DNA from 2 places in the Alicyclobacillus sp. SO9 genome. Region 1 is predicted to be linked to the other one. Evidence: a T-box and tRNA genes for the amino acid it is inferred to sense, from the RefSeq annotation. Region 1 holds a T-box; the other holds one or more tRNA genes.
What was found. A T-box is a leader RNA that pairs with one kind of tRNA and senses whether it is charged. The one in region 1 lies ahead of trpS (tryptophan--tRNA ligase), so its partner is inferred to be a tRNA-Trp.
Positions count from the first base shown of each region.

Region 2: it encodes a tRNA-Trp, which carries the amino acid that the T-box ahead of trpS (tryptophan--tRNA ligase) is inferred to sense. The anticodon was not compared.

Region 1 is NZ_CP066339.1:3,143,473-3,147,810, forward strand. Features, by position in the region: gene GI364_RS14810 (MFS transporter) at 1-273, opposite strand, end outside; gene trpS (tryptophan--tRNA ligase) at 599-1,624, opposite strand; T-box leader at 1,783-2,043, opposite strand; gene GI364_RS14820 (hypothetical protein) at 2,130-2,288, opposite strand; gene GI364_RS25420 (CPBP family glutamic-type intramembrane protease) at 2,807-3,265, shown strand; gene GI364_RS14830 (hypothetical protein) at 3,345-3,782, shown strand; gene GI364_RS14835 (hypothetical protein) at 3,943-4,338, shown strand, end outside.
Region 2 is NZ_CP066339.1:2,510,645-2,514,982, forward strand. Features, by position in the region: gene miaA (tRNA (adenosine(37)-N6)-dimethylallyltransferase MiaA) at 1-440, shown strand, start outside; gene hfq (RNA chaperone Hfq) at 481-723, shown strand; tRNA gene GI364_RS11490 (tRNA-Thr) at 829-904, shown strand; tRNA gene GI364_RS11495 (tRNA-Tyr) at 908-991, shown strand; tRNA gene GI364_RS11500 (tRNA-Trp) at 1,042-1,117, shown strand; tRNA gene GI364_RS11505 (tRNA-His) at 1,120-1,195, shown strand; tRNA gene GI364_RS11510 (tRNA-Gln) at 1,204-1,278, shown strand; tRNA gene GI364_RS11515 (tRNA-Arg) at 1,321-1,397, shown strand; tRNA gene GI364_RS11520 (tRNA-Pro) at 1,399-1,475, shown strand; tRNA gene GI364_RS11525 (tRNA-Ala) at 1,558-1,632, shown strand; tRNA gene GI364_RS11530 (tRNA-Asn) at 1,638-1,712, shown strand; tRNA gene GI364_RS11535 (tRNA-Thr) at 1,714-1,789, shown strand; tRNA gene GI364_RS11540 (tRNA-Glu) at 1,815-1,889, shown strand; tRNA gene GI364_RS11545 (tRNA-Val) at 1,963-2,038, shown strand; tRNA gene GI364_RS11550 (tRNA-Ser) at 2,044-2,135, shown strand; gene GI364_RS11555 (spore germination protein) at 2,351-3,886, shown strand.

The DNA.
Region 1 (4,338 bases):
ACACAGGCTGACAAATAACATGGTCCATCCGGTTGCCGCCGGAAGCAAGCTAAACAACACCACACCAACTGCTGAACATGCTATCAGGACGGCTTTACGCCCAAGGCCATCACTTAGATGTCCAAGTGGAAACTGGAACACAAGACTCCCAATGACGAACGCTGCGAGTGACGCAGAAACAGCCCCCAGAGACAATCCACCCCGTTGTGCGAAGAGCGGCAAATCGCCAGTCAGGGCGGATTCCATAAAGCCGAAAACTAATGGAAAAGCCACCACTGTACGTTATCAACCACTACAAACAGACAGATAGTAAAGATACCGATGACCAGCGCCCATGTAAGCAAACTACGATACCTACCCGCCGAGAAATCCGTCCCACAAACACCATAGCAACCACTAGACCGGCGTAGGTATCACTGGTGCTGAGACTGTTCATGAGAGGAGAAATGTGTCCTGTCTGAACCGATGCCATCCACGGAATCATGAGACCCTGACTATAGGTTACCGCCATTGCGGCACAGATAAGGGCGATGAAAGTGCGAGTCTGTCCCGGAGGGATAATTCCGCTATCGATCCGCTTCGATTACCACCACCCCCATCAACCGCGTATCCCGTCGTTGTCGAAATTGTAATTCAACCCCATTGCCTCACGCACTTCACGCATCGTTTCCTTCCCAATGTTCCTCGCTCTCTCCGTGCCGGCAATCAGTATTTCATCAACCTTGTGTGGGGCCGATTCGTACATTCGCCGAGTCTCACGCATTGGCTCTAACAGATTGTTAATTCGCTTGCCAACTCGCTCCTTGCACTCGACGCAGCCAAGAGTGCCGGAGCGGCATCCAGCGGCAATTTCCTCGGCGCCCTCTGATGCAAACGCCTGATGATAAGTGAAGACAGGACAGACCTCTGGATTTCCTGGGTCAGACTTATGGATACGATTGGTGTCCGTAACGGCAATCCGAATCTTCTCTCGGACGTCCTGCGCAGAAGCATCCAGCGTGATTGCATTTCCTAAACTCTTGCTCATTTTGCTCCTGCCATCCAGCCCAATCAGCCGCGGAACTTCGCCCACAACAGCTTTCGGTTCCAGCAATACCGGTGCATACAACTCGTTAAAGCGGCGGACAATTTTTCGCGTTTGCTCAATGTGCGGCAACTGGTCGTCCCCTACCGGTACCAATGTTGCTTTACAGAAGGTGATATCTGCTGCCTGACTAACCGGATACCCGAGGAACCCGTAATACAGCTGGTCGTAGCCGCGATCGGCAGCCTCTGATTTGACAGTCGGGTTGTGGCGAAGAGCGTTGACCGTCACAAACATGGAGTAAAAGAGTGTAAGTTCGGCAATTTCGGGAACAAGGGATTGGACAAAAATGGTGACCTTTTCGGGATTGATTCCCGCCGCCAAATAGTCGAGTGTTATCTGACGCAGATGTCGTCCCATTTCCTTCGGAGCTTCAAAGTGCGTGGTCAGTGCTTGCACATCTGCAAGCAGGATGAAAGTGTCGTACTGGTATTGCATGTCAATACGGTTCTTAAGGCTTCCGACATAATGGCCCAGGTGAAGCTTCCCGGTGGTACGGTCTCCGGTCAGCACCCTGTCCACCTGCTGATTGCTCTGCATTCAAATCACTCCCGTTTTGTAAATTAGAATCCCTTTTGCACCACCAACCATCACTCATACCACCACCTCCTTGTTTCACGGGACCAGCTAATGCCTATCATCATCGGGCCTCTTTCCCCTTCTGAGTCAAAATTGTATATAAAAAGGCCCCACATCCCCCAAGGGACGTGAGACCGCGGTGCCACCCTCATTCGTCGGGGGTATCCCCGACACACTTTCCGGTACAGAGACGAGTCATTCATCTCGATACCTGCCTCTTGGTAACGGAGAGGCCCTCCCGACAATGCATACTACCGACGAAACGGTTTCAGCAAGCGACTCAGAAGTCCATTCAGCACCCTGTGCATATCGGCTCTCACCAACCGCCGATTCTCTGCAATGCACGTGGCATGCGTACTCGTCTTCGTCAACGTCTTTCCGATAGAATTTGTCTTATAATACACAGAACGGAACGAATCCGTCAATCAAGTACTGAATTATTAGGGAAGCCACTAAAGAAATGGTTCTATTTTTGATATTTCCCTTTACTTGCAACAGTGCTGACCTCTTGACTGGCTGTCTTTAGTTCATCGGCAGCTATCGCCAGCGTTTGAGTGAACTCGCTCAAGTATTGCTCATCGTTGGTCTTGAGATACTGTGTCCCATATTTAAGAGCTTGTAACATATCAGTGTAACCTCCAACCAAGTCCGTGTTCACACCGCTGACATCACGTCTATGTGGAAATGTTATTGCATTTGCATGCCTTTCCCATATACTACACTTATTGGCGTTGCGAACGACACTAAGGATGGATGTTATGAGATACAGCCAGGAACTCGTACAAACTATCAATTTTTCGGGGATATTAAAGAGCAAGTTTCTCTATGTGTACGCGGTGTTATTTACGCCCATGTTAGTCTTGAATGTTATCCCACTACCCACGTCCAATGTCTTTACTGGCATTATGGAAGTCTACGCTGTGACACTGTTAGTTCTCTCTATCATTGCCATGTTCAAACTCGCACCCCGGTTTACCCGTGTTCTTCAAGGACCAGGGGCTCTCATGTTGCCGGGGAAGAAGCTGGGACGCCTCCTATCCAAGACGCTTCTTCTGCTATTTTTCATATGGATTTCTGGTTGTTTTGATGTGATGGTTTTCTGGATTGATCCCCGTCTCCTTCAGTCCGAAACCATAAAGCCTGGTGTCGGAGTTGCCATTGTCTCTCTTTTTGCCGGACCCATGGAAGAAACCTGGCGTTGGTCGTTCATCATCATCCTTGCTTTTCCTTGGAACGAAATACCTCCATCGAATACACCCGTCTACTCTCTTTTGGGCCATTGTAGTCATCAGTTGCGTTCTGTTCGGCGTGGGACACATCGGGCAGCTCAAAGGCCACGATGTCGCCACATGGTTTATTTTGAGTCTCATGGGATTTTCTCTTGCCATGTATGCCTACTTTTCGCGTTCATTTTGGATCGCGTTGTTAAATCACTCTCTATATGATTTCGCCGTGTCCATCCACGCGATCTCCACATCCTCCTATGCCTGGTGGCCGTACTTAGTGGTCTTCTGGATAATCCTTGTATTCCTTTACTACAGATGGCGCAGGTCACGAGTGATTACAAATTTCAGGAACAATGCAGCGGAGGTATCGCAGTGAATGGCGCACAGCCTTCTCCGGAAAAGGAATTCCTGCATGTCCGTAACATCCCTCATCACATGCATAGAAGAACGAACCGATGAATCAATTTGAAGTACTGTTAAAAGTGAGGTTGGAGACCATGCTGAAAGCCGAACTCTGGTCCATAGCGGCGTTACTAGGTGGATTTATATACTTGAACCTTCCGTTTATCGGACGGTCCTTCGTAGAAGGAGACAATTTTACCGTGAAGATAACCAACTGGGCTCCAGTAATTATCCTCATCGTCGCCTTCATCTTGTATTTTACCCGACTATCCATGTTATCGAAGAATCGTAAAAATGTACTTTTCTATCCGCTTGTCTACCTAGCCAACTTGTTTGGCCTTTGGATTGTACTCGTCCTCCTGTCTCAAAACCACTTGGCCTTTTACAGTCATTACTATGATTGGTTCTTATTTGATGTACTTGCCATATTGTTGCTACAAGTCGTCAGTGTGTTTGTAGGCAGTCTTCTCGGAGTGCTGTTCCCAGACTAGACAAATTAACAAATCCACGTTACCACTGTACCTACCCCAATTTAATCAGCTTACTACCTTGCGTGTTGACCACTGCACGTTGGTGAAGGAATTAGTGGGCAAAGGTCCACCACTATTGGCAGGTTAGCGGAATAACAAAATCTAGAAATAGGAGGTTGAAATGAAAAAAAGAGAGTTAGTTCTTCGATTGTCTGCGATTTTGATATTGGCTGGAGGAAGTGCTTTCCTAGTTAGCAGAGGTCGGTCCAGGACTGAGGACCACGTTCCTTACAACGGTAATTTTAACACTCCAACGCTTAATCATATCTGGAAAGACATCTCTCAGTGGAACGTACGGACCCGGGTACAAAATCACAAAGTTTACGTTATAACGGGCGGATTGGGTGTTTCAAACCCAAAAATCATGCAAGCAGATTCCAATGGGAATTTTACATTCTCAGTAGGGGGCTCTCCTGGCGTTCAGTACAGGTTTTATGAATTAGGGCATTCACCAAATAACTGGATCCACACTGGCAGCGAAATCATCACCGCTCCCGGCAACATTCCCCCACAGAGT
Region 2 (4,338 bases), 630 kb from region 1:
CGTTCTCAGATGGCTATGACTGGTCCATTCAAGGGGGGCGGTACGATACAGTCCAGTTTGGACTTCGAATGAACAGGCAAGACTTGTATGCGCGTGTGGAGCATAGAATTGACAAAATGTTGGAGACTGGTTTGTTCGATGAAGTGGAGTCCTTGCTGAGACAAGATTACAACTGGGACTTGATTTCTATGCAAGCAATCGGGTACAAAGAATTAGCGTCATACTTTCGCGGACTGTGCACACGGGAGGAAGCAGTTGCACTTCTAAAGCGTAATACCCGGCGTTTTGTCAAACGTCAGATGTCCTGGTTCGGGCGCGATGGTAGAATTAAATGGCTTGATGTAGATCCGGTGAAAGGTATAGCAAACGATAGCTTTTCGCAGGTATACAACGAGGCTGTCAAACTTAAGGCAGGAATTCAAAAGGCCGAGACCGAATAGAGTCAACGTAGGAGTCTCGCAGTGAGTGGAGGATGCATTCATGAGCAAACAACCCATTAATATTCAAGACACTTTTTTAAATCAAGTACGAAAAGACAAAGTCCCTGTTATTGTGTATCTGGTAAACGGTTTTCAGATTCGCGGAACTGTCAAAGCATTTGACAACTTCACGGTGGTGCTTGAGAGTGATGGCAAACAGCAAATGATTTATAAGCATGCCATCTCAACATTCAATCCCATGAGGAACGTAAATCTGACATTTGAGTCAGGATCCGAGGAGTAAATAGAAGGACAAAATCACAGGCAATTTCGACGCAAATTTAATCGAAATCAGGCGTTGACAATAGCGATTTAAATGTGATAAGTTATGACTTGTCGCTGATGCGGCGCCAGCGTAGCTCAGATGGTAGAGCAACTGACTTGTAATCAGTAGGTCGCAGGTTCGACTCCTGTCGCTGGCTCCATACGGAGGGATACCAAAGTGGCCAAATGGGGCGGACTGTAAATCCGTTGCGGAAGCTTCGAAGGTTCGAATCCTTCTCCCTCCACCAGTTCCTTCGGGAGCCTTCATCAGCGACAGGTCAAGTTCCTGAAATCGCTAAGGGGCGTAGTTCAGTTGGTAGAACGGCGGTCTCCAAAACCGCATGTCGTGGGTTCGAATCCTGCCGCCCCTGCCATGGTGAGTATGGCGAAGTGGTTAACGCACCGGATTGTGGTTCCGGCACTCGTGGGTTCGATTCCCACTACTCACCCCATATTTCAATGGGGGGTAGCCAAGTGGTAAGGCAACGGACTTTGACTCCGTCATGCGAAGGTTCGAACCCTTCCCTCCCAGCCAGTTTTACAGGCGCCTTGGCGAGAGTCAGTAATTGTATGGTAAGTGCCCGTAGCTCAGCTGGATAGAGCGCTTGACTACGAATCAAGAGGTCGGGAGTTCGAATCTCTCCGGGCACGCCATCGGAGCATAGCGCAGCTTGGTAGCGCGCCTGCCTTGGGAGCAGGAGGTCGTGGGTTCGAATCCCGCTGCTCCGACCAGATATCGTCTCAGTCAGTTGTTTATGGCAGGACGTAGCATATGTTTTTCACGACTACTAGACAAGTCCTGAGACGAGGCCTTGGGGGTATAGCTCAGTGGGAGAGCACCTGCCTTGCACGCAGGGGGCCGTCGGTTCGAATCCGACTACCTCCACCAAGTATTCCTCGATAGCTCAGCGGTAGAGCATCCGGCTGTTAACCGGAGGGTCGTAGGTTCGAATCCTACTCGGGGAGCCACGCTCCCATAGCTCAGCCGGCAGAGCGCATCCATGGTAAGGATGAGGTCATCGGTTCGAATCCGATTGGGAGCTCCATGGGTTATCAGAGGGAATTGCACCCGGCCCCATGGTCAAGCGGTTAAGACACCGCCCTTTCACGGCGGTAACGGGGGTTCGAGTCCCCCTGGGGTCACCACTAGCATCTACTAGTATTAGAAAAAGCAGTGCTTGCTGAAATCTAGGCATGTGCAAATTTGAGCCAGATATATGGGCGGTTAGCTCAGTTGGGAGAGCACCTGCCTTACAAGCAGGGGGTCAGCGGTTCGAGCCCGTTACCGCCCACCATATATGGAGTGATGGCCGAGTCGGTCGAAGGCGCTCGCCTGCTAAGCGAGTATACGGCTAAACCGTATCGAGGGTTCGAATCCCTCTCACTCCGCCATAGGATTGGGGAGCAGGCGTATGCCTGCTCTTTTTATGTATACAGACTTGGTACAGGCTGAATGGACATCGATTGATTATAGATGGAGTTGACTGACGGAGTTGACTGACGGGTCGTCCGAATGTTCGTCTTTCACGTAGAGAATATGCGAGAATGTTTTGGTCTATTGCCGGGTACAGTAAGGGGGCAGATCGAGAAAGGAGGAACCCGGCAACGTGGCAGAACCTGATAACGAGAACGAGCCGCTTCCACCGATTTCCGCCAGCCTTGAAGAGAATATCGAGTATTTGAACGGCGAACTTGGAATTGGTCAGGGCCCCGGGCATAGTTGGGACATCATGGCTAAATCCTTTTCCTTTTCAAATTTCAAAATGATGTCTTACGTGCTAAACGGATATTTTCTAACCATGAATATGGTTCTGATTTTAGACGACCTGGAAAAACGTATACGGATGTTTGTCGATCAGCACGAAAATGATTCCTACACACTGCAAGACCTCATGAACTATTTGAACACAAATGTAGCTTTCGTTCAGGTCCAACCAGTCACTAAAATGCAGGACGTGGTTAGGTTTATTCTATCTGGTCCAATGGTGACCTTTGTTGACGGATTTGACGCAGCGCTGTTGATTGACACTCGTATTTATCCTATGAGGAGCATACAGCAGCCTGAGATTGAACGGGTGATTCGAGGCCCAAGAGACGGTTTTGTTGAAACCATGCTGATGAACACTGCACTGATTCGTCGGCGTCTACGTGATCCCAGTTTGCGTGCAGAACTGATGCAGGTGGGTCAGCGCTCTAAGACAGATGTTACATTGATGTATTTGAATGACGTAGCCAATCCGGACATGGTAGACTCTGTCAGACGGCGTTTGAAAGGCATAAAAACGGATACGGTTGCGATGGCAGAGCAAGCCGTGACTGAACTGATTGGAAAAGTAAAATGGAATCCGTACCCTGTGGTACGCTACACCGAGCGGCCTGATGTGGCAGCAACCGCTCTGGTCGAGGGACATGTGGTAATCGTTGTCGATACCAGCCCAGAAGTAATTATCGCACCCATCACGTTTTTCCAGTTGCTGCAGCATCCGGAGGAGTATCACTTGTATCCAATGGTAGGAACGTATATGCGTTGGGTGCTGTTGGCCTCCGCGTTTTTGACAGTTGTTTTACCAGGCTTCTTTTTGGTTCTAAATTTTCATCCTGATTTGGTTCCGAAGGAATTGGCCTTCTTCAAGGCAAGCACGCACGACCCGTTACCGCTCTGGGTAGAGTTGATTGCGGCTGAAGTGGTATTGGACATTTTGCGGCTAGCGGTGATGAACACGCCGGTTACTTTGGCCTCTATGGTCAGTATTATGGCTGCCATCATATTCAGTCAATTCGTTAGCGAAATTCACCTGTTGCAGCCTGAAGTCTTAGTCTACATGGCGCTTGTTCTCATTGCACAGTTTTCACTTGCATCCTACAATTTAGCAACTGCCAATCAGATGTCCCGCATATTCGTATTGCTCATTACGGAAATCGGCTACGGAATTGGTATTAAGAGCTACGGATTTCCAATTGCGCTGCTCGTATGGTTCATTTTTCTAGTGACCCGGGACTCCTTTGGAACGCCATATTTATGGCCCCTTATGCCGTTTAAATGGAAAAACGGTATGGACAATGTCATATTGCGTAAACCTATATCACTGATTCAAGGACGTCCGGGCATTCTTCGACCAAAGATGCAAAAACGGCGTGGTTAAGTCTCGCATGGAGCGATGATATTGCCTTTTCTGTGCCGGACGGAATTGGGCTGGAACGGATTGATTGGAACGAACTTTGAAACGCATCCATTTGCGTTAATATGGTCCATTCGGCGGGGCTGTTCTTGTCACCAATGTTGCTGCGGCGCATTGGGGCGGGCACAGCCCCGTTTCATGCCTGAGATGTGGCAGAGATGTGGCAGAGATGTGGCAGAGATGTGGCAGAGATGTGGCAGAGATGTGGCAGAGATGTGGCTCGGCTCATATAGAGATCCGAGAAGTGCTTATTTGAGCTCTGAACCGGTATCTTGCTGTAATAAGCTCGCCAGAAACGCTTATTTCTGTGTATCAGGCCCTATTTCGGCTCCATAAGGCAAATAAGCTCCTGCCGCGAGCTTATTTGGAGCGGCTTCGCCACATGATCGCAAATAAGCCCCCCACGGATCGCTATG